DNA from 3 places in the Chryseobacterium sp. FR054 genome. Region 1 is predicted to be linked to each of the others. Evidence: riboswitches for the same ligand, from Rfam matches in the RefSeq annotation. Region 1 holds a riboswitch; each other region holds the start of a gene.
What was found. Region 1 has a riboswitch for cobalamin ahead of AC106S_RS10685 (acyl-CoA thioesterase). Riboswitches for the same ligand answer to the same signal wherever they lie in the genome.
Positions count from the first base shown of each region.

Region 1 (8,339 bases):
GCCTTCCATTAAAGTAAAACCATGTTTCACAAGAAGGCCTTTCGAGTTTTCATTATGCTTATTGGTCATGGCCAGAATTTCCTGAAAATGCAGGTCATTAAAAGCAACATTCAAAACGGCTTTCAAAGCTTCCGACATGATTCCCTGTCTGTGATAATCCGGCAATAATTCATACCCGACTTCGGCCACGGTTCTGTCTTCGGAAAAATTCCAGAGACATATCGTTCCGATCAGATCCGGTTGATCTTTTAAAGAAATTCCCCAATAAGCAGTCTGATTGTTTTGAGTTCTTTCTTTAATGGTTAAAATAAACTGCAGGGCATCATAATTATTTTTCGGAGAGTTTCTCTGAACAAACCGATTGGTGATTTCGTTGCTTCGGATTTTCAGAATATCTTCAACATGGCTTTCGCTGATTTCTTTTAATTGTAGTCTTTCGGTTTCCAGTTTCATTTTTCAAAAATAATGAATCCTGATGATTACAAACATTTTCAAACGATCAAATCTGCTCATTCTCAAATTATCCGTAAATTTGCCTTGTGTATATAGACAAAGAAGATTTAAACGAATTAGAATTTCCGCAATTGCTCGCGGAAATTTCTCCATTTGCGTATTCTCCGAAAACGAGAGAAAAAATTCTTCAACTTCGTCCGATGGAAATTGACGAGGCGGAACTTTCACTGAAAAAAACGTCGGAATATCTTTCGAGTTTTGAAAGTTCAAATGCAATTCCGTTCGATGAATATGAAGATATTGAAAGTGAGCTGAAGCTCATGCTGATCGAGAATTACCGTCTGGAAAACAGTGCTTTCATCAAAATAAAAGCCATCACGGAACAGATCGGAAAACTTCAGAAGTTTTTCCCCACCATGCCGGAAACCTTCCCTACTTTAATGGAAGAAGTTTCTGTTCTGGAGTTCAGAAAAGAGATCATTGATAAGGTAGATAAGGTCTTTAACCGTTTTGGGGAAGTAAAAAGTGAGGCTTCTCCTGTGCTGAAGGAACTGAGAACCGAGATCCAGCATGCCAAGAAAGCGATTCAGGAAAATTTCAACCGTGCCCTGTTCAATTACGGACAGAGTGAGTTTCTGGATGACATCCGCGAAAGTATTATTGAAGACCAGAGGGTTCTGGCTGTAAAGTCAGGCTTCAAGAAAAGGGTTCCGGGAAGGGTTCTCGGCATTTCGAAAACAGGATCCATTACGTATATCCAGCCGGACAGTGTGGTAAAGCATTATTTCAAGCTGCGGGAAAACGAAGAGGAAGAGAAAAAGGAAATCGATAAGATCCTTAGAAAACTTACCGCTGAACTGGCCGAATTCCAGCCACAGCTCTGGAGATACCAGGTGTATATTTTTGATCTTGACCTTACGAGAGCCAAAGCCAAGTTCGGGGAACTGGTTAACGGAATTCTTCCGAAAATCAACCGCCACAAGACATTACGGCTGAAAGATGCCTTCCACCCTCTGTTATGGCTGAGAAATAAGCAGGAAAACAAGACCATCCATCCTCAAACCCTCTCCCTTACAGAGCATAACAGGATTATTTGTATCTCAGGACCCAATGCCGGAGGTAAATCTATTACCCTTAAAACGGTAGGACTGCTTCAGCTGATGATCCAGAGCGGTATTCTGGTTCCGGTACATCCCAGATCGGAAATGTTTTTCTTTGATAAGATCATGACGGATATCGGGGATAATCAATCGATCGAAAACCACCTGTCTACTTATTCTTCAAGGCTGAAGAAAATGTCGGGAATTATCCGTGAGGCGGATGCGGAAACCCTGCTTCTTATTGATGAATTCGGAACGGGTTCGGATCCGGAATTGGGAGGTGCGCTGGCTGAAAGCTTTATGGAGTATTTTTACGACAAGAAGAGTTTTGCTATTATTACGACGCATTATACGAATATCAAACTGGTAATCGAACAGCTTCCGAACGCCCAGAATGCGGCCATGCTCTTCAATGAGGAAACACTGGAACCGATGTATAAACTGGAAGTGGGACAGGCAGGAAGCTCCTTTACATTTGAAGTGGCGGAAAAGAACAGAATTCCAAGATTTATCATTCATGCTGCCAAGAAAAAAGTAGAGCACGATATCGTTAACCTTGATAAAACGATTGTAAAGCTGCAGCAGGAAAAGTTTGAGGTTGAAAAACTGAAATCCGACCTTGCTGAAAGAAAAGAATCGGTTGAGGATAAGCGCGACAATCTTCAGAAACTGAATGAACAGCTTCAGCAGAAACTGTTTAATTTCCAGAAACTGTATGAAGAGGAACACCGCAAACTTCAGTTCGGAAATAAGATTGAAACTTTTATCGACAGCTATACGAAAGGAAAATCCAGGAAGGATGTGGTAAAAGATTTCGTTAAACTGCTGGAACAGGAGAAATTCAGAAAGCTGGGGGCCGACAAGGACGAGTCCAAACGTCTGCAGGTTGTGAAGAGAAAGATCACGCAGCAGCTTAAAAAGGAAGATGTTATCGAAAAGATCGCTGAAACCAATGAAAAGCTTGAAGAAAAACGTAAAAGTGACCGTGCGGTATGGATGAAGGTAGGCCAGCGCGTGCGAATCACCGGAAGTACCAGTGTAGGAACGATTGAGAAAATTTCGAGAAATAAAGTAATCGTAAACTACGGAACTTTTAAAACCACGATTGACGCTGAAGAATTAGAAAGAATTTAACAGATCTATCCTTACAGACATAAAAGACAGCGCTGATTTTCAATGCTGTCTTTATTTTTTAACCATCAAGTTTGTATTAAGATCATGTGATAAATTTCTAAATTTGATTTTTTGTATTACATTTAAATCGTTATTTAATTCACATTCATTGTGTTTTTTCAACACAAAGGCTTCATTTATAGGCAAAGTTGATTTTAGGAGACAAAGATAAGAATCCCCGTTGATTCGATGAAGCGTACGTATAACTACCTTTTCATCATCGACGAAGTCGCATCACTTTGATCACTCAAAATAAGGCAGAATTATTTATCAACTTTGCGTTCATCTTTTTTGCAGACCTGAAGAAATGTAAATTTTATCATAGATTTTAAGGGTAACAAAATCTTATTTCTTTATAAATTTCAGGAAGGTTGTATGATCTTTGTCTTTTAATTGCAGGAAATATACTCCTTTTGTAAGCCTGCTGATTGTAATTGTATTTCCTGAGACTTTCCCTTCAGCTGTTTTTTGTCCTGTTGCTGTATAAATTTCATAGGATGCTTTATCTGAGGATAATCCTTCGATATTCAGAATGTCGGAAGCAGGATTAGGATAAATACCCAGTTCATTTAATTTTATATTTTCATTCACAGACAGGGAGGGATTGGCCAGGTTTATTCCGTAATCTTCCACTTCTCCGTAAGTGAATGTTCCGCAGGCATCTGAAGGCTGTGCCTGGCTCACCATCACCCTCATTGTGACTCCGCATTGTGTAACAGCGGCCAAAGAAGGAACCGCAAATGAAGAAACAGCGGGAGTTGAAGAGTTGGCAGACTGTGTCATCACTCTTTCGGAGGCTTCAAAAATTCCGTTGGCATTAAAATCGATCCAGGCTGTTATATATACTGTATTTTGAGGAGCTGCCCAACCCAGGGTTACTGCCAGGGTATTGACAGGGCTTCCAACGGACAGCTGTACTCTTCTTGACGGATCATTCCGGTAATCGGTATATCCGGAAGGTCCCGAAGAACTGTTCATCTGGGGTACTCCTCCGTAAGGAATTACCGTCACATTTGAGATATGCATAATGCCTGAATCCGTAGATCCGGAAGAACAGTAATTAAGTCCTGTATAAAAAAATACAGAAGCTGAAAAAGGGGCATTTCCATCTGCAACCTGAACCTCATAAGCCGTGCAGGGAGAAAGAGAGGTAATCTGATAAGCAGTAGCTCCGGAAGTAATTACTGCCATTATCCAGGCGGGACTACCTACCGGCCTGAATCTCACATTATAACTGGTTGCGCCGGGAACCGGGTCCCAGGTGATATCCGCAGAGGTTATTCCGATATTGGAAACCATAACATTCACCGGTGTTTTGAAGTTGCTTACGGAAATCGTTTTCCCGGTAATTTCTGCTGCCTGAAGCCACATCGTTCCTGCACAGAGCAGGAGCATAAAAAGTAGTTTTTTTCTCATAGTTAATGGTTATTACATTTTCGTCCTAAAATTAAACCAAAAAAATCGGATATTTTTATATTTTCTAAAGTAAAGATTCTATATTTATGATCTATACAGACACTTTTCCTGTATTTTCAAAAATATGATTAAAAACATCAGGGTTCTCCGGATCTTTTATCAGAAACTACTTGTTCCGGCAGTGTTATTTTCTCTGTTGGTTTCTTTTTTAAGTGGATTCAGTATGGGAAATTTCGGGTTATGTTTTCTATTAATTCTTCCCCTGCTTCATTTTTTCATCTATGAAATAAGGCTGAAAGGTGAATATTTTTTTTATGCCAATTTTGGATTTTCAAGACTGTTTCTTTGGGTCTTTACCCTATCGTTAAGTGTAATGGTAAAAATCGTATCCGGTTTATGAAAAAGCTTCATGCAGACAGTATTACCCAATCTTTCGGAACCAGGAAAATTCTTCAGGACGTTTTTATAAGTTGCGAAACCGGAAGAATCTCAGGAATTCTGGGACCTTCAGGCGGAGGAAAATCTACTCTGCTTCAGATCATCTTCGGAACGGTAAAAGGCGACACCCAGTTTATCAGATATAATGATATTGTTCTTAAAACCCTGTCCGACCGGAAAAACAGAATTGCATATCTGCCTCAGCGTACGTCCTTCCTTCCGAAAAGCATTAAAATCAGAAATTTAATCCCATTGTTCTGTGACGAAGAAAACAGGGAAAAACTTTATCATCTTGACCTGATAAAACCGTTTTTAGATGAAAAGACCAGGCATCTTTCAGGAGGAGAAAAAAGAATCGTGGAAACTCTTATGATTCTGTACTCCGACGCGGATTTTATTTTACTGGATGAACCTTTCAGCGGGGTTTCCCCTAAATTATGTGATGAAATGGAAAGCATTATCAAAGGGCAGGCCGCCGGTAAAGGTATTATTATTTCCGATCACAACTATGAGCCTGTCTTCCGGATGGCAGATGATGTTTATCTTCTTTCCCGGACTTATTTAAGAAAGATCAACGATTTTGAAGAACTGAGGCGATTTAATTATCTTCCGAAAAGTTTTTAATTTATATATTTGAAGGTCAAAAAAAAATTATCATGATTTCCGTAAACAAGACATTATATCTATCCGCTTTCAGTATTTTCTCTTTATTGGCATCCGTTAAAGGGCAGAATAAAGTTCCTTTCGGTGTTGTAAAAGCTGAGGAAGGGTATGCCAATGTACGGGTACACAAGGAGGATTACAGAAAAATCGTCGATAAGATCCGTATGCGTAAAGGGGACGTTTTTGTTTATGTAAAACCTGCACCGGGAGAAACGGAATGGATATGGATAAAATATCCTGAAAAACAGGACGATGATAAACCTTTTGTAAGATATGAAACACTTGACAAAGAAGGAATGGTAAACAAAGGACGTATTTCTTTTATCGACCAGCTTCCCCAGTTTACCCCTTCCAAATCTAAAAACGGGAAATCCTTAATTTTTACAGACAACAGTAATCCTAAAATTCCTACGTCCCAAAGAACCAAAGTGGTGATTGATGTATATCCTTCCAATGCCAGCTACCGTAAACAGGAAAAAGATGCTGACGGAAAAATTATAACCATAGACAAAGTAAAACCGTGGGGCATCAAGGGTGAACTTCCTGAGGGGTTGATGGAGATCAAGTCAATCAGGGTACAGCAGCCGGGAAGAGGCTCTGTCTTTGTTCGTGAAGCTATTAAAAATATGTTTCAGCCCACCATGGATTTCAACAATATCGGGGTAACGGCTCTTGATAATGACCACATCTATCTTTATATGATCAACGGTTCCGGTGAAAACAGGTACACTACCCTTTGGACCATCAAGGAAGGAAGGGTAATGAGCCAGATCATTTATAATAATCCGGAATAATTGCTGTTCTTTTCTGTATTATCCTTATTTTTGCACTCGAAAAAGTTTTGCACTTATTCATCATAGAAAGTGGTTCTGCTTAACGCAGATTAAAAGGGAACCGTGTGAAAATCACGGACTGTCGCGCAACTGTAAGTAACTGAAGTCTTTATCAAAAGATCCACTGTGCAGGGCACGGGAAGGAGATAAAAGATGTTACAAGTCAGGAGACCTGCCTTTTCTTTAAACAAAAAACTTTCGCGATTTGAAGTTTATTGATCCGATGAATTGTTTCAGGAATTCCTATGGTTCCTGTTATTGTTCTGTTGTTTTAATTGATTTCATTTCGCTTTAATTAATAATGATATATGACAACAGAAGAAAGAATTGAAGCATCCGAAACCAGAATTTTCAAAGCGGTTTTCCCCAATACTACGAATCATTATGATACTCTTTTCGGAGGGACAGCCATGCAGCTGATGGATGAGGTAGCTTTTATTACAGCAACCCGTTTTGCCCGTAAAAGAGTGGTAACGGTAAGCAGCGACAAGATCGACTTTAAAAAACCGATCCCCGCCGGAACGATTGTAGAACTGATCGGAAAAGTTTCCTATGTAGGAAAAACCAGTATGAAAGTAAATGTTGAAATCTATACGGAACAGATGTATTCTTATGAAAGGGAAAGAGCTATTGTTGGGGATTTCACTTTTGTAGCGATTGATGAATTCAAGAAACCGATCCGTATTCTATAAACGCATTCCATTGCCATAATTATTCAAGATAGGTGTAGGACTCTTTGATGAGCTCTTCGGGGTATCCGTACATTTTCAAAATTCTTATGGCATTTGGTTTTTGATTGATTCCCCGGTTCAGCTGATAAGTAAACTGCAGTTTATCTTCCTGTATTTCTTCCGAAAAATAGTACAGGGCATAATTATTTCTTTCCAGAAAATTGGCTATTTCCAGATCATGGGTGGTAATGCAGATTAAGTTCCGTTCAGAGTTCATGGCTTTTAAAACAGCTTTACTTATGGCAATTCTCTCTTTGGTACCCGTACCTTTAAAAATTTCATCAATCAGGATCAGATTAAAACCGTCTTTTTCATTAAAGAAATCTTTGATTCTTAATACTTCTTCCAGATAATAACTTTTGTTTTCATTAATGTCGTCTTTAATTGAAATTGAGGTTAAGATCTTCATGAAAGGAGCTTCATAAGCGTCTGCAAAGCAAAATCCGAATAGCTGGGCCATCAATGCATTGACAGCCAGGCTTCTCATAAAGGTTGTTTTTCCGGACATATTCGATCCCGTAAGAACAATACCGGAATCTGAAATATGCAGATCATTTTTCACACATCCATCAATCAGAGGGTGATAGATTCTTTCTACCTTTATCTCTTTCTTTTCACTGAAAACCGGTTTGCAAACCGTATATTGATGCTTAATTTCAGAAAGGGTCACAGCAGTATCGATTTTACCGATATATTCATAAATTTTCAGCAGATTGTCTTTGGAAGCATTCAGAATGTTTACATTCCTGCTGAATCCGAAAATCTCCAGATTGAAGGTGATTCTGACAATTTCCAGCAATAACCAGAAAACAATCAGAAACTCATTTTTCGCCAATTGTTGTGCTGCATTTGCCGACCATATGGCCCGCACCAATCTTTTGAGATCAATTGTCTTATATTCTTCCGCCAGAGCCTTTGTTTTGCTTATATTTTTCGCTACTATAACGGCAGTATATAATCTGGAAATAATGGCATTGTAATATTCCACGTAGCTTTTATTGGCATAATGAAAATAAGCATTGACTAAAAACAAGGGAATAATAAATCCGAGAACAGGTTTCACAAAAATGCCGCAGACCAGGATAATACAGAGTAAGGTAAGTGAAAGTTTTGCGTAATTAAGGTATTTCTGATTGATAAAAATTCTGTTTTCAATCAGATCAATGATTTCATAATCATGAAATTTATTCAGTTTTCCGAGTTCTTTCTCAATAATATCCGTTTTATTTTCACTACAATAGTCAACGTAATGGTCAAAGAAAGAATCTTTATTTTGAGGGATGATCCTCAGTTTGGAGTAAAAATACTGCTTTCCTATTTTGGATTTTGTGTGATCCAGTTTAAAAAAAAGGAAATCAAGATTTAAATCTTCAGCCGTTTCATCCGGAATATTCTGAAATACTCTATTATCATTGCTTTTAAACAGATAGTATTTCCTTATAGAACTTAAATCAAAATCCATTTTTATTTTAATTAGACCTGAAAATAGCTGAATCGTTACAAGGGATTTCTTAAGCAGAAGAAATTATAAA
Region 1 is NZ_JBXDSA010000002.1:730,885-739,223, reverse strand. Features, by position in the region: gene AC106S_RS10710 (GNAT family N-acetyltransferase) at 1-453, opposite strand, end outside; gene AC106S_RS10705 (endonuclease MutS2) at 540-2,687, shown strand; gene AC106S_RS10700 (GEVED domain-containing protein) at 3,072-4,142, opposite strand; gene AC106S_RS10695 (ATP-binding cassette domain-containing protein) at 4,539-5,204, shown strand; gene AC106S_RS10690 (hypothetical protein) at 5,237-6,037, shown strand; cobalamin riboswitch at 6,091-6,270, shown strand; gene AC106S_RS10685 (acyl-CoA thioesterase) at 6,385-6,768, shown strand; gene AC106S_RS10680 (MutS-related protein) at 6,788-8,269, opposite strand.

Region 2 (8,339 bases), on a different contig from region 1:
AATAGCATTATCACGGCCTGCGGATATTATCCTTACGGTGAAGATCTGCGGTTTTCCTTTTTAAATCCGAAGAATTTACCTTACCGGAACTATGCTTCATTTTATTATTCGGCATTAGGCTTTACAGCAGAACCGGAAGTGGGAGCCGATGCCCGTGATAACGAAGAACTGTGGAAAAAATACTGCAGAAATAAAGTCTCCCTGGAAGATATAGAAGACGTTCTCAATCATTACAGCTATTCCGACATACAGCCGGACCGGAAAAACAGTTTTCTTAAATATCTGTATGCACAGAAAGACACCGAAGCCCTGGATTATCTGAAATTTGCCAAAAACTGTGAATATTTCAATACCTGGCAGGACGATCCGTGGGAAAGAAAAGACAGCATCGCCGGAGTAAAGAGAAAAGAACTGATTGGAAAAGCAGTTTCCTTTGCCGGAAGCAGCCGGAATATGGAAATCAGGAAAAGATACGCCTTTCTGGCTGTAAGGCTTGCATTCTATCAGGACGACATGAAAACCCTTAACCGGGTTTATGGCCAATATTTCTCTGCCGGTAACACCGGTACGGTGATTGATGTGTGGGCGCTTTACTTTAAAGCTGTTGCGGAAGAAAATCCGGGATTGAAAAACCTTTACCTGGCAAAAGTGTTTGCGCTTTCTCCTGCAAAACGTTTCGTGGCATGGCAGCTTTTTGTTTCCAGACTTCCTCAGGAAGAAACGCTGAAGTATGCTAAAAATAATTCTGAAAGATCAGCGGTTCTTCTCATGTACGGAGTTTACAATCCGGAAAAAAATCTGGAGAATCTAAAAAAAATGTATGCAGTAGATGCAGGAACAGAAGGACTGAGCTTCCTGCTTTTAAGAGAAACCAGCAAACTGGAAGACTGGATTTATACCCCTTATTACTCCCTTTTTGAACCGGCTATAAGACAAAATTATTTTACCAGCGATAATGATCCTGAAGAGGAATCCATACAAAGGATTTTACAAAGAACAGAAACAGACCGTGAATACGCCGGAAAAGTTCTGGAATTTGTCAGTTCAGCGGATCTTTCAAAAGTAGAAAATCCGGAATTCTGGAGGTTGGTGAAAGCCGAACTCCTGCTCATGACCCGGAATTACTCAGGCAGCCTGGAAGAAATTGCCGGACTTGAAAAAATGCTTCCCGTAAACAGTGGAATCTGGCAGAATCTGGAACTGATCAAAACCCTGAACCTCTTTGCCGGACAGGAGTATGGAAAGGCTGTAATTCCGGAAGAAACCAAAAATATTCTGCTCAGAAACAAACATAATAAGTATTTTATTTTTGCTTTGGGAAGAGAACTTGAATATCTGGGAAACACCGATTATGCCGCACTTTTATATGTTTCACTGGATACCAGCTATCAGAATGACTACTTTTCTGTCTTCTATAAATCCCTGAAAAATACTAAAAAGACCTATACAGATTATTACGCCGACTATTTTGACTACCTGGATGCTGTATATACATCCGGACAGCTGAAAAGCTTCATCAGTAAGACGGAAAGCTTATATAAAACCGGAGATGCTTTTTACCGGCAATACCATCCTCTGAAACAGGTCCAGATCAATGAACTTTACGATCTGCTGGGAACCAAATATATCCGTGAAAACAAGCTTCAGCCCGCTCTCGCAGTTTTTCAGAAACTGGGTGAGAATTATTTTGACGGACAATCCGCGCTTTGGGAAAGAGAAAAAGAAGATGATAAAGTAGCCGGGAAAATATTTTCCGAAAACCCTTTCTATGAATTGAGATATACCCCGGATTTTATCGATAAAAAAGAAGAATTCAGGCTTAGTAAGATCAGTATTACCAAAAAACTGATAGAATATATTGGCAGGGCAGAAAATCCCGGTGAAAAAGACAGAGATTACTATTACTTTCTGGTGGCCAACTGCTATTACAATATGACACAGTACGGAAATGCCTGGATGATGAAAAGGTACAGCCTGAGCTCTTCCGGAAATTTTTCAGTCCGTGAAGATAATGAAGAGTTCAATGCTGCAAATCTGGCTAAATTGTATTACGGAAAAGCACTTGAACAGGCCAAAACAGAAAAATTTAAAGCACTCTGCCTGAGAATGCAGGGAAGATGCGAAAATTATAAACTGGATTTTAAACAGGATGAAGCCGTAGACTATTTTTATGCTTCTGAAGGATATGAAGAAGAAAGACTTCAGAAAAACAAATACTACCAGGATCTGGCCGGTAATTACGGAGATCACTATTCTGATATGATGAGCGGCTGTGATTCCTTTGCGGAATATTTTAAGGCAAGGAGATAAAAAATCCGGCCGCTTCGGAGAAGCGGCCGGAAAAAAAACACAAATGATGAAAAAAAATAAAAATTTATAGTAATACCGGAGTATTATTTTCTTAATTCCAATACACCGCGTTAGAACCCAGTCCGGCGGTTAATGTCTTAATAATTGTTCCTGAAACAGCAGAGTAAATAACGATCTTACTGCCCGCTGTAAATCCATTGGAATCGGAAGTGAAAATCTTATCATTGATCACGCTGAATCCGTAAAGATCAGAATAAGGATCTGCGCTGCTTGCAACAGTAAACAGCGGTGAAGCAGGAGCTGTGGTAGCTGCCATATCCATCGCGTAAACTTTAGTTCCTGAGCTGAAATAAAACCTGCCGTTAGAGATTTCCAGATTCTTGGCATTCGCAATACCCGTTAAAGTAGTGGTTTTTACCACAGATCCTGTATTGGAGATCTGATAAATGTAAGAATCCGCAGTACCGGCAGCAATAGCATACACATTTTGGTTGTCGGCGATCATCTTTGTGATGTCTCCGTTAGGAAGTTCAATTACATCCTGTACCTCATTTGTGAAAGTATTGATGTAAGTGATCTTGTTTCCGTATCCGTATGAAGCATTCTGTACAAAAATCTTATTTCCTGCTTCTACAATTCTTTCAGCAGCACCGGTAACCGGGATTTTTTTGATGAAAGAGTTATCCGATAGCTTATAAACACTTACATATTTCTCGCCTCCGAACTTATCATTGGTTACATAAATGCTGTTATTGGCAAAAGCCATATAACGGGGAGCAGCAAGTTCTGCTTTAATTTCTCCCTTTATTTTAAAATTAGCACGGTTAACGACCTGTATCCTGTTGGAGTTATTCAGGAGAAGATAAGCATTATCACCATTGAAGGCAATGGTCTGCAGTACATCACCAAGTATGGTCCCGCCATTGCTGGAAGAGAAAATGTTGTTCTTCTGAATGTTCAGATCAGAGCTCAGGAAAGTTACTTCTGCCGTAGGAGACTGAAATTTACCTTCATTGGCAATCAGGAAACCGTTTCCATAGTATTCTTCCGGCTCATCATTGTCGCTGCTACACGAATAAATTCCTGAAAGGAGTACGAAAGCAAAAAGAAGAGATAAAAGTCTGTGTAATTTCATAATATATTTCAGTTTTAAAAATTAATGGTTGCGTAAATACTGTAATTCCTTTTAGGCATGGGATAATAGTACACCGTCTGATAAACAGTATCAGTCAGGTTATTGATCTTGACTCCTAAAGTATACTTCTTCAGAAGCGTTGCAGAAACACCGGTATTTAAGATAAAATAAGGATCAAGCGACATCGCTTTGTTTTCATCCGTAGTCGTGTAAGTAAGACCGTTGAAAAGACCCTGAACATACACTTTAAGAAAACCGTACTGATATTCTGCCGTTCCGTTGGCTTTGTGGAAAGGAACATACATCATCTGCTTCCGGGTTTCCTTGTTTTCCGATCGCGAATAAGTATAGCCCGCATTCAGCTTTAGTGCGTGTTTGCCCCAGTTTTTATAGAATGAAGCCTGGGTTTCCAGACCATAGGATTCAACTTTATAGGTATTGAAAGCTCCCCAGTATCCGTAAGGAGTGGGTAACCAGCTGATATAATCCTTAATATCCATATAATAAGGACTCAGCATAATTTTAAAGTCACCCAGGACGAACTCATGATTCATATCGATATTGATGGAAGTTTCCGGCTTAAGATCACGGTTCCCGCCCGGCTGCCAGTAAAGATCATTAAAAGAAGGAAACCTGAAGTTTCTGGAAAAGCTTACCCCGGTATGGTACCATTTCAAAGCATTCCATTTCCCTGAAAAAGAATACAGGAGCGGAGAAGAAATATCCTCGATGAAATTCTGCTTGACACCGGCTTCAAAACGGAGATCCTTTGTAGCAAAATACCTGATAAGACCCGCTATGGCTCCTACATTACGGCTGATATTACCGAGTCCCGATTCATAGCCTTCCCCTTTGTTGACCTGGAATTCACCGATCGCATTGACGTTGATCTTAGGAGTAATGAAGTAATTGAAATCATTCCTGAAAATATAATTCTTTCCTTCCGCACCGCTCGTTTTCGGACGGCTGATATCCCCGAAATACTGGAAATTATCCTCCGTATAGGCAGCCTTTAAACTGTTGGAAAGATTCGTTGTATTTACGTCCCAGGAGATCAGGCTCCTCAAAGTCTGGGCATTGTATTTGGTCTTATTCCCGTTAGGTTCAAAAATAGGATAGTGCTGGGATGCATCAAAGATCTGGTTTTGCCATGAAATCGTCTGACGGTCTGCAATCTTATAAGAAGCCCCGATATTGAAAGTCGTATTATAATACTTTCCGTTGAGGTTATTATAAGGAGAACTTCCCACGACAAACTCAGGAACCTTATAATCATTTTCACTGATAACATAGCTTCCGGATGCTTTAAAGCTGAATTTTTCATTGCTGTAAGAAGCTTTGGCAAAATTATTATACGTTCCGAATGAAGCTGCCTCAGAATACAGCGAGGCCCCGAATCCTCTGTTGAATTCCAGATTATTATTCAGGTGAATACTGCCGCCGATGGCCGAGCTTCCGTACTGCACGCTTCCTCCCCCTGCTTTTATTTCAAGTTCATCATAGCCATAAAGCGGAATATTATTCACATCTCCCTGCCCTAAAAATACAGAATTGATATTGATGCCGTTCCATACAAAAGCCGTATGTCCGGCACTCGTTCCCCGGAATGAAGGTGAAGAAACAGCACCACGGCCGTTTTCCTTCATATAAATCTGCGACTGAAAACGTAAAAGCTCGGAAAGATTCGTCGAATTTTTCTCAATATCCTTTGGAGTAATCGTATTGACGTAGTGAAACTGTTTCACCCTGCTCATCTGGTTATCGAATATATAAATGGTATCAATGGCCTTCTCCTGTCCCAAAAGAAAGCTGCCGTATGACGAACAAAGCAGTAATAAAGATCTTTTTATATCCATACTAATTTTACTTCTCCTCCGGAAGCAAGTCATTTTTAGTTAGTATTCTGGCAGGTCTCCTGACTTTCGCGTTCTGCACCTTCCCGTATAAACAGTGGTTTTTTGCAGAATCTCTTATTACGATTTACAGTTGCGGGGACAGTTTGGGATTTTCACCCAATTCCCTATTATTTCCAATAGACTGGAAACCAAAATTTTTGCAAAGATAAGTTTTTAAATGTATTAGACAACAGGACAGAAAGATGAAACGATAAATGGGTAGAACAGGAGGGATTCTGTCAAACTCTATGGATTACGTAAATTTTTTGTTGGTTTAAAGTAATCTCCTGATAAATTGAATTATTATCATGTTTTATGGTGTAAGAAGATCAAATATTTTCATCCATTTTACAATCAAATATTGAATTTCTCGCAGAATACACGAATTTCACAGATTTTTATGGGTATGTTTTTCCTCGCAGACAGAGCAGATGATGCAGATTTTTTGTCGGTTTAAAGCAAGGGCGTAAGGACTTTAATTATGATACAGCTTTTAAGACACAAAAAAATTCAAAGATTTTCAGCAGTTTTCCTGAACAGTGATCGATTGCTTTAAGATTTAAGACAGCCGAAGGCTAATCCATCGCTTCATCGGATCAACGGAGTTGATTCTGAACTTTACTTTCTTCAAAATTGCCTGTGCATCAAACTTTGCGTTCCAAAAAATACAGTTATCATATTGATGAAATTTGAGTTTTCCACAGATTTTCCAGAAAAAGATCTGTGTTATCTGTGAGATTTGCGGGAACAATATTTATGAAGGTTTTGAATAACGATGCTGTAAAAATCTGCTTAATCTGCCAGATCAGCGAGCATAAAATTTTCATGGATTAGGTAGATTCTTTACCAAGAATTTAAGTGAATTTCTATAAGCAAAACTTTAAACTTTCAGATGAGACGTAAAAAACTGTTGTGATTAAAAAAGCTTTATTGCCACGGACACAGATATTTTATTCGTGGCAAAAAGCAATATATCTTCCATTTATAAAAACGATGAATCAAAATAGAAGGGAAGCAGATCTTTAATCGCATGTACCTTGTAAACCTCCTCATTCATACTTGAAAAATAAAGGTCGATATTCTCGTTCTGCTTGGTCTCAAATTCTATTAAGCTCTGGCGGCAGGCTCCGCATGGCGGGATCGGAGGATTTTTCTCATGAAATTCCTTAGGTCCGCCCACTACAAAGATCTTTTTAATCTTCACATCCGGAAAGTTGGCGGCTACCCAGAAAAGAGCCGTTCTTTCAGCACACAGCCCGGACGGAAAAGCAGCGTTCTCCTGGTTGTTGCCGGAATAGATCTCTCCGTTTTCAAGCAGGACAGAACATCCTACCAGAAACTGGGAGTAGGGGGCATAGGCATTTTCGCGGGCTTCTTTGGCTCTTTCGAATAGTTTTTTTTCAATATCGCTCAGTTCACTGCTGTTTTTAAAATACTCGTAACTGATCTGTATGTCTTTTTTCATATATTGTAGGACTAAAAAAGGGGGGCTAAAATTAGTTCTTTTTAATCAGGTGGGCAATATTTTTGTTCATCAGATCATTGAACCTGAAATTCAAAAGTTTAAAATGCTGTATACACCAATAAAATTCAGAAATATAGAATTGAAGAACCGCTGGGTAATGTCACCGATGTGTATGTATTCCTGCGAAAACGGACTGGCCAATGACTTTCACTTTGTGCATTACGGAAGCAGGGCACAGGGCGGAACAGGACTGCTTATGGTAGAAGCCACAGGAGTGGAACCGAAAGGGAGAATTACGAATAAATGCATGGGAATCTGGAGTGATGAGCAGGCAGATCAGCTTAAAAAGATCGTTGATTTTGTCCATTCCCATTCGGAAAGTAAAATAGGAATCCAGCTGGCCCACGCAGGAAGAAAAGGCTCTACGTGGAATAATAAACAGATCTCTGTTGAAGAAGGCTGGGAAACTCTGGCTCCGAGCCCGGTTCCCTATCATCCTTCAGAAAGAATTCCCCATGTTCTGACCACTGATGAGGTGAAGCAGCAGGTACAGAACTTTAAAGAAGCGGCAAAAAGAGCCGTGAAGGCAGGATTTGATATCATAGAGATCCACGGAGCTCACGGCTACCTGATCCACCAGTTTCTGTCCCCGCTTTCCAATATAAGAACTGATGAATATGGAGGAAGTTTTGAAAACAGAATCCGGTTCCTGATAGAGATTGTTGAGGCGGTGAATGAAGAACTGGACGAAAATACCGCTCTTTTTGTAAGAATTTCCGGAACCGAATACGCGGAAAACGGATGGGATATTGAAGACAGTGTTCAGCTGGCTGAAATATTGAAAAGCCATTCCGTTGATCTGGTAGATGTTTCCAGCGGCGGAAATATTCACGGTGCAAAAATTTCAGTTTTTAACGGGTACCAGGTTCCTTTCTCTTCTCAGATAAAAAATCAGGCAGGAGTAAGAACCGGTGCCGTCGGATTGATCACTACACCCGATCAGGCGGAAGAAATCCTTCAGAACGGAAATGCAGATCTGATATTTGTCGCCAGGGAAATATTAAGAAATCCCTATATCGCGGTACAGGGAGCCTTTGAAATGAATGAAGAATGCTTTTTCCCGCATCAGTACTCCAGAGCAAAAATTTCTTCATAATAAAATGACCAACAGCAGGCAGAAAACTTTTCACTATTAGCAAAAACAGGGAATATGAACATAGAAGACTTTATGCTGACCTGTCCCATCAAAAAATATCTGGGATTCGAATGCCTGGGATGTGGAGCCCAGAGAGCTGTTATACTTGTGTTTCAGGGAAAATTTTCAGAAGCTTTTCATACCTATCCTGCAGTATATACTTTGCTGATATTCTTTTTTACACTGGGCCTGAGCTTTATAGACCGGAAAAGAAAATACGGTACTCTTTTAATGGTTATGGCCGCCGTTAATCTCATCATTATCATTGCTGCCTATATCTATAAACATTAAATTGGTTATCATCTGCAAAAAACGGAATACTGAGCACTTAATTGAGAT
Region 2 is NZ_JBXDSA010000001.1:1,509,604-1,517,942, reverse strand. Features, by position in the region: gene AC106S_RS06925 (hypothetical protein) at 1-2,310, shown strand, start outside; gene AC106S_RS06930 (hypothetical protein) at 1-5, shown strand, start outside; gene AC106S_RS06920 (YncE family protein) at 2,402-3,445, opposite strand; gene AC106S_RS06915 (TonB-dependent receptor plug domain-containing protein) at 3,460-5,301, opposite strand; cobalamin riboswitch at 5,334-5,509, opposite strand; gene cdd (cytidine deaminase) at 6,323-6,805, opposite strand; gene namA (NADPH dehydrogenase NamA) at 6,909-7,961, shown strand; gene AC106S_RS06900 (DUF2752 domain-containing protein) at 8,016-8,291, shown strand.
Region 2: another riboswitch for cobalamin. It lies ahead of AC106S_RS06915 (TonB-dependent receptor plug domain-containing protein); the one in region 1 lies ahead of AC106S_RS10685 (acyl-CoA thioesterase).

Region 3 (8,339 bases), on a different contig from region 1:
AAGAAAATTTGTTTGTGAAAGATCTTACACAGGACCAGTATTTCAATACCCTTCAGCTGTGGGGAAAAATTCCTCTGACGAAAAAACTGAGTGTGTACGCCAGTCTGCCCTTTCATTTTCACGAAAAGAAAACCTGGCAGGGAGACATCCGCATCAATGGAATCGGGGATCTGAATCTGATGGGAATTTATCAGATCATTAATTCGAAAGATAATGCCCATCAGCTGAATGGTGGCCTGGGGATAAAAATTCCTCTGGGAAAATTTGATGAAAAAGGAATTTCCGGGGTTAATCCGAGTTTTCAGCTCGGAACAGGCAGCTGGGACTATCAGGCAGCTTTAAATTATAAATTCCAGAAGAATAAACTGGCAGTGCTTATCAATACGGACTATACAGTGAAAACTGAAAACAAAAAACATTATCGTTTCGGGAATCAATGGAATTATGCAGCAACAGGATTTTACCGGATCACAGGAACTGATAAAACCATATTTTCTGCCAAAGCCGGGCTTCAGGGCGAGGTGTATGATACCAACAGGCAGTACGGAGAAACATTGCCCCGTACATCAGGAAGTGCTTTGTATGGCAAGCTGGGCTTTGAAGCATCTTATAAAAAGTTCAGTCTCGGAAGTGAGATCATGCTGCCTGCTTATACTGAGCTGGCAGGAGGAGATATTGAGGCAAAATCACGTTTCAGTATTTTTCTGAATATCGGAATCTGATGAATAAATGATCCCCGATCAGAAAATACTTTTTTTAATAAACCTTACAAATGCTTTTCTCGTTTGTAAGGTTTTTCTTTTGCAGGGAACATAGCTTGTGAAATGTTTTTATCCTGCTGAGAATCATTTTGTTATTTCAGATTTTGAATATGTCAGGAATTGTTTATCTTTGCCGGAATCTGGTGAGCCGTAAAAAGCGCTTAAAAGGGAATCCGGTGAAAATCCGGGACAGACCCGCTGCTGTAAGCTCCACACCAAAGTTTCTGAAGAATATATCCACTGTTTTTTTAATGGGAAGGATTTCAGAAACGGAGTAAGTCAGAAGACCTGCCAGAAGATGAACGTTTGACGCTTTCGTGGAATAAAGCTTAGGACAACAATGATTCTGTGCAGTGAATGCTGTGCTTTGTCGTTGCTTTCTTATATCCGTTAGCGTCATCATTATTCTGAATGAGCTAATGGTGACAAAACTTACTGCTTCTCTGTTTCAAAAGGGAGCTGTCGCAATTTTTGTGACGGCCTCTCATCTTGTATTCTCACAGTCTAAGGACAGCATCCGGGAGAAAACGATTCTTCCTGTCCGGATTTATAAAAAAGATTTTAAAGAAATTCTTCCCGCACAGATTCTTTCAGGCGAACAGCTGGAAAGGCTGAACAGCCAGTCGGTAGCGGATGCCCTGAGATATTTTTCCGGTGTTCAGATCAAGGATTACGGCGGAATGGGAGGTTTGAAAACTGTTAATATCCGGAGCATGGGAAGCCAGCATGTCGGTGTTTTCTATGACGGCATTCAGCTTGGAAATGCCCAGAACGGAGTGGTGGATCTGGGGAAATTTTCCCTAGATGATATAGAATCAATCTCTTTGTACAACGGTCAGAAAAGTGAGATCTTTCAGCCTGCAAAAGATTTCGGGTCTTCAGGATCTATTTATCTTCAGCCTAAAACTCCTGTATTTAAAGGAAATCAGAAAACCAATGTAACGGTCAGGCTTAAATTTGGGTCCATCAGCCTGTTTAATCCTTCGTTCCGCCTGGAGCAGAAGATTTCAGACCGGGTGGCAGCAAGCTTCAGTTCGGAGTTTGTGCAGAGCAGAGGATTGTACAAGTATAAATACCAAAAGAAAAATGCTGACGGCTCTGTTGCCAATGATACGATTGCCAGAAGATATGATTCCTATATTCAGGCTAAACGTCTTGAAACAGGTTTTAACGGAATTATTAATAACGGGAGCTGGAATGTACGCGGTTACGGATATATTTCAGACCGGGGAATTCCCACTGCTGTCGTGAATAATGATTTCGGGCCTAAAGGACAGCAGATGCTGGATGAAAACTATTTTATTCAGGCCAGTTTCAGAAAAAAGCTGTTTCCGAAGTTTGAAACCCAGGTGAAAGCCAAATTTGCCTACGATTATTCCAGGTTCCTGGATACGGTCAATGTATCAACAACAGCCCTGCGCATTGATAATACCTATATCCAGAGAGAACTTTACTTTTCTTCGTCCAATATCTATTCGATTACCAAAGACTGGGATGTAAGTGCAGGTTTGGACTTCCAGTATAATAACCTGAATGCCAGTCTCAGGGATTTTTCATTTCCTACACGATATACCTCACTGCTGGCTTTTGCCACGACCTATCAGTGGAGAAGGTTTAAATTCCTGGGAAGTGTACTTGGAACGTTTGTCCATGAAAATGTGGAGAAAAATGCAAAATCTCCCGATAAAACAGAATGGACCCCCTCTGCATTTCTGAGCTATCAGCCCTCTGATTCAAAAGATTTTACCATAAGAGCCTTTTATAAAAGGATTTTCAGGATGCCAACTTTCAATGATCTGTATTACACCATGATCGGAAATGTGATGCTGAAACCTGAATTTACCAATCAGTATGACGTGGGTTTTACCTACCATAAACTTTATGATCATGAATTTTTTAAAGGAATTTATGTGAAAGCGGACGGATATTATAATGAAGTGGAAAATAAAATCATCGCAGTTCCTACCACCAATCTGTTCCGGTGGATGATGACGAATCTCGGAGAAGTAAGGATTGTGGGAGCAGATGTCAATGTTCAGGCTGAATTTGATATCAATAAGGTGAAACTGAAACCTCTGGTAAGCTATACCTATCAGAGAGCAGGAGATTATACCGATAAAAAAGAAGATTATTACGGAGACCAGATCTCTTATGTGCCCTGGCATGCCCTGACTTTTACCATGATGGCGGATTATAAAGACTGGAGTTTCAATTACAGTTTCATGTATACCGGAGAACGTTATGATGCACAGCTGAATAACATCCGTGCCAATTATCTTCAGCCGTGGTATACCCATGATTTATCGGTTCAGAAAAAATTCAACTGGCATGCCCATCAGATCAAAGCCGGTTTTGAGGTCAATAACGTCCTCAATCAATATTATGACGTGGTAAGGAATTATCCGATGCCCGGAAGAAATTTTAAACTCATTGTAAGCTTTACATTATGAAAAAACTAAACTTTTACCTTCTGGCTCTTGCCTTTCTCTGTCTGTTCTCATGCCGGACGGACGATTACGTTGTTCCCTCGGAAAAAGAAGAGGTAAGCACCGGAGAAGATACAGCCATCAAAGGTTTTTACCTTCTGAATGAAGGAAATATGGGAAGTAACAAATGTACCCTTGATTACTTCGATTATGCTACGGGAACCTATCACCGGAATATCTACGGAGAGATCAATCCGAATGTGGTGAAAGAACTCGGGGATGTAGGAAATGACATCATGATCTACGGAAGTAAAATGTATGTAGTGGTGAATGTTTCCAATAAAATTGAAGTGCTGGATGCCAAATCAGCGAAACGTATCAAGACCATACAGCTTCAGAACTGCCGGTATATGAAGTTTAAGGGAGGAAAGGTGTATGCCAGCAGCTATGCAGGTCCTGTTGAATTAAATCCCAATTCGCCACCCGGAAAAGTAGTGGAAATTGATACAACTTCACTGGCTATTGAAAGACAGGTGGTGGTAGGTTATCAGCCCGAAGAAATGGAGATTATCGGAGATAAGCTTTATGTAGCCAATTCCGGAGGTTATATGTTCCCGAATTATGACAGAACAGTTTCTGTGATTGATCTTAACAGTTTTACAGAGACCAAAAAAATTGATGTGGCCATTAATCTTCACCGCATCAGAAAAGATAATTACGGAGATCTCTACGTAAGTTCCAGAGGAGATTATTACAATATCCCGTCCAGTCTGTTTCTTGTGGATGCAGCTACCGGAGCTGTAAAAAAAGACTTTCATGTCGCGGTAAGCGGAATGACAATCGTGAATGACAAACTCTATTACTATGGCAATGAGTTTAATTATAATACCCACAGCTATGTTAAAACTTTCGGAATTATCGATGTGAAAACAGAGCAGGTAATCGCCAATAAGATCATTGACCAGCAGTACGCCGACGAAATCAAAGCACCGTACGGAATTGCGGTAAATCCTTATACAGAAGATATCTACCTTACCGATGCCCGGAATTATGTAACCACCGGGTACGTCTACTGTTTCGACAAAACCGGAAAATTCAAATGGAAAACCGAAGGCGGAAATATCCCTGCCCATTTTGCTTTTCTGTACAGATAATTAAATGAAAAAAAATGGAAAGAAAATATTTAAATATTATAAAAACCGCACTTTTTTCTTCTGTTCTGTTAGGAACGGCAGCCTGTAAAAGTGACAGCGAAGAGATCGCGGAGGAAGTTACTTTCCCTTCAGAAGTACTGAAAGAATCCTATACGGTTGACAGGCTTAAACTGTTGAATATCGATCCGAAAATCGAAGGAAAGCTTACTTGGAGTATCAACGATTCTATTATTTCTGAAAATATACAGCTGGATTTTGTGAGTGCATATGTCAAAACATATCCCCTGACCCTGAAAGTGGAAGCAAAAGGCGCTGTAAAAACCTACAAATCTTCCATCATTGTGATGAAGGAAGCATCGCCTTACAGCAAATATATCACTAATGTTTTTGATTACCGGCCGGCCATAGGTCAGTTCATCAATGAGATGCCCGAATACCAGAACGGAAATACGGAAACGGACATGATCAGAAAGGCAAAAGAATCCCTTATCGGCGGAAATTCCACGATGATAAGTCTTGGCGGCTATGGCGGTTACGTTACTTTCGGTTTCGATCATACCATTCCGAATCTGGAAGGGAGAGATTTTAAAATTCTTGGAAATGCCTTCTGGGGAAATAGTGCCAATGCTACAAGATCCGGATCATGTGAGCCCGGAATTATTATGGTGGCCTATGATAAAAATAAAAACGGAAAACCGGACGAAGACGAATGGTACGAAATCGCCGGCAGTGAATATTTTAAAAATACCACTCTCAAAAATTACAGCATAACTTATTTCAAACCCAATGAAAATAAACCTCCCGTTCCCGGAAGTGAGTTTTGGCAGACTGATGTGGAGTACATCAGATGGCAGGATAATAATGGGACTTCTGGATTTAAAACTAAAAATACCTTCCATGCACAGAGCTATTATCCTTTATGGCTTTCCCAGGCTTCTTACAGCTTTACAGGAACCAGACTGAAAGATAATTTTTACGACCAGAGCGGAACGGGGGCTTATTGGGTAGGAACCTCCTATGATTACGGATATGCAGATAACGCGCCGAACAATGATGAGGCTTCCAATATCGATATTTCATGGGCAGTAGACAGGAACGGCAAGTACGTTAAGCTTCCGGGAATCGATTTTATTAAAGTATATACCGGAGTAAATCAGGAAGCCGGATGGCTGGGGGAAGTTTCTACTGAAGTAGCGGGAGCTTATGATTTACATCTCAATTAACAGATCAGAATATAAATCAGTTTAAAATAGTAAATACAATGAAAAAGTTTTATCTTTTTACAATGCTGATTCTGCTGACGTTCTTTACGAATGCACAGATTACAGTACAGGGCGTTCCCCGGAATGATATTCAGGGAACCAGCCAGCTTCATACTGCGTTAACCACCAATGTGAATTTCTCTGACATCCAGTTTTGGGTGGGAACAGGTTCTAATGAAGCTGCTTTTGTTGTACAGTGGAATGACAGCAAAAATCCGGATGCACTGGTGTGGGGATACCGGTGGAACGGAAATGCAACCGGAGAAGATATGCTGAAAGCTATTGCCCAGGCAGATCACCGTTTTTTCTCACTTCTTTATCAGGGAACCCCGTTTGGAACTGCAGTCGGAGGTTTGGGCTTTGACCTGAACGGACAGAATACCAATGCTCTCTATAAAGACGGAAATACAACCTATCCGCTTTACCCTGCGAATGGTATCATTAATACAACTGCATATGATTTTGACAGCTATACAGCAGCTGATATCAATGATCACTGGCAATCCGGATGGACTACCAACGGATACTGGTCATACTGGGTGAAAGATCCCACAGATGCTGATTTTGGTTATTCAGGAGTTGGGGCTTCTTCCCGTACGCTGCAGAATGGTTCCTGGGATGTGTGGAATTTTAACCCTTCTTTTGAAACGATCCCGATCTCTTCTACCATGACTCCGGTTTCACCTTATGTAACTTCAACAGATTTTGCCAATGGATTCTTTATGGTAAATGAAGACTGGTTCGGGCATACCAACGGCTCTGTGAATTTTGTACATAACAACGGCCAGATCAGTTACCGTGTTTACAGCAATGCCAACAATAATCAGGCTTTCGGAGCGACTACCCAGTACGGAACTATTTACGGAGACAAATTCTACTTTATCTCTAAACAGGCAGCAGACGGGAATGATACTCAGTATACCCCTGGTGGAAGACTGGTGGTCGCCAATGCACAGACGATGCAGAAAATTGCCGGATTCAATGATATTGGAGGCGGAGACGGAAGATCTTTTGTAGGAGTGAATGAACACAAAGGGTATATCGGTGCTTCTAACGGGATTTATACATTTAATATCGATAATCTTCAGGTTGGAGGTTTAATTGCCGGAACCGGTGGAGGAAGCCAGTATGCAGGACAGATCGGGAATATGATCCGTACCTCGAAATATGTATTTGCTGTAAAACAGTCTGCGGGAATATTGGTGATTAATCCTGATACTGATGCTGTCGTTTCTACGATTTCAGGAGCCTATCACTCCGTTGTTCAGGCTAAAGACGGAAGTGTTTGGGCTATTCAGGATCAGAAGCTGGTGAATATTGACCAGAATTCTTTGGCCGCAACAGTTTATAATATTCCTGCCACAAAATATCTGGGGTCATGGGGGGCATGGAATGCCGGAAGCTTTACTGCAAGTACCCGACAGAATGTACTGTACTGGATCAATTCGGTAAACAGCTTTGTTTCCGGAACACAGATTGTAAAATTTGACGTGGACAGCAAAACATTCAATGAGAATTTTGCCGTTATTCCGGGACAGACCGGGCAGTTCAAACAGATTCCTTATGGAGCTGCACTGCGTGTGAATCCGGTAACTGATGAATTAATTCTTAACACTACCGAAAGTGGTTTTGGAGCCCACTACCAGAAAAACTGGATCCATACTTTTGATGCCGCAGGTACTCTTACCAATACCAAAACACTTAATGATTATTACTGGTTCCCTGCTGTGACAGTATTTCCGGATAATAATGCTCCGGTTATAAGTACTGCATTCCCTTCACAGGTTTCTGCAGGAACCGTAACAGCAATTGACCTGAAAACAGCTGTTGCCGATGAGGATAATATAAGTGCTTCAGTAGTGAAGACCGTGAAATCAAATTCTAATCCGGCTGTTGTTTCTGCAACGATCAACTCAAATGAAGAACTTATTCTTACTCCGCTTTCCAATGGAAATTCAAATGTAGTGATCAGCTTCAACTCCAATGGAAAATTGGTTGAAAAAACACTGACCGTAAACGCCACGACTGCCAGCCTTGCTACTGCAGAAGTGAAAAAAACTGAATTCAGCATCTATCCGAATCCAGTTTCCGATTTCCTGAATATCAAAACCACAGATAAGGTTCTTAATGTTTCTGTTTACGATTTCTCAGGAAAACAGGTTAATGCAACGTTCCAGAACGGGCAGATCAATGTAAGCATGCTTCCGGACGGGATGTATATTCTGAAAGCAGTTACAGATAAAGCGGTTTATCAGCAGAAACTGATTAAAAAATAATCATAACCACTCATTTTTTTCAATAGGAAGAGACTGTTTAAAAAGCCTTCCAATAATAATCCCCGAACTGTAAAGTTTCGGGGATTTTTTTGATGTCTGTTCTTAAACGGTTATTTTTAAGGTGTACCCGGACAATCATCTCCGGATGATTAAATCTTATTCTATGCCTGTTTCAATACTATTTATTCCTGTCGGAAAATGGAGAAAGCTTCTGGAGAGAATATTTATTTCATGCGGCTTTCGGTCAATAGCACACCGGATTACCGAACGATTAATTTTTTCTATACAAAGCCGGAGAAGAATAAACTAAAATGCATAAAAAGAGGTTGACCTTTCTGGAAAGCCCACTTAAGGATTTATTTTACCATAACTTTACTTGTATAAGTTTTGTTTTCTTTTGTCTGAAGTTTCAGAATGTAGATCCCTTCGGGAAGTCTTGCTTCAAAAGTATTGGTATTGA
Region 3 is NZ_JBXDSA010000006.1:136,652-144,990, reverse strand. Features, by position in the region: gene AC106S_RS21480 (transporter) at 1-722, shown strand, start outside; cobalamin riboswitch at 886-1,071, shown strand; gene AC106S_RS21475 (TonB-dependent receptor) at 1,181-3,211, shown strand; gene AC106S_RS21470 (YncE family protein) at 3,208-4,341, shown strand; gene AC106S_RS21465 (cell surface protein) at 4,356-5,564, shown strand; gene AC106S_RS21460 (DUF5074 domain-containing protein) at 5,603-7,879, shown strand; partial or broken gene AC106S_RS21455 (transposase) at 8,033-8,197, shown strand; gene AC106S_RS21450 (T9SS type A sorting domain-containing protein) at 8,236-8,339, opposite strand, start outside.
Region 3: another riboswitch for cobalamin. It lies ahead of AC106S_RS21475 (TonB-dependent receptor); the one in region 1 lies ahead of AC106S_RS10685 (acyl-CoA thioesterase).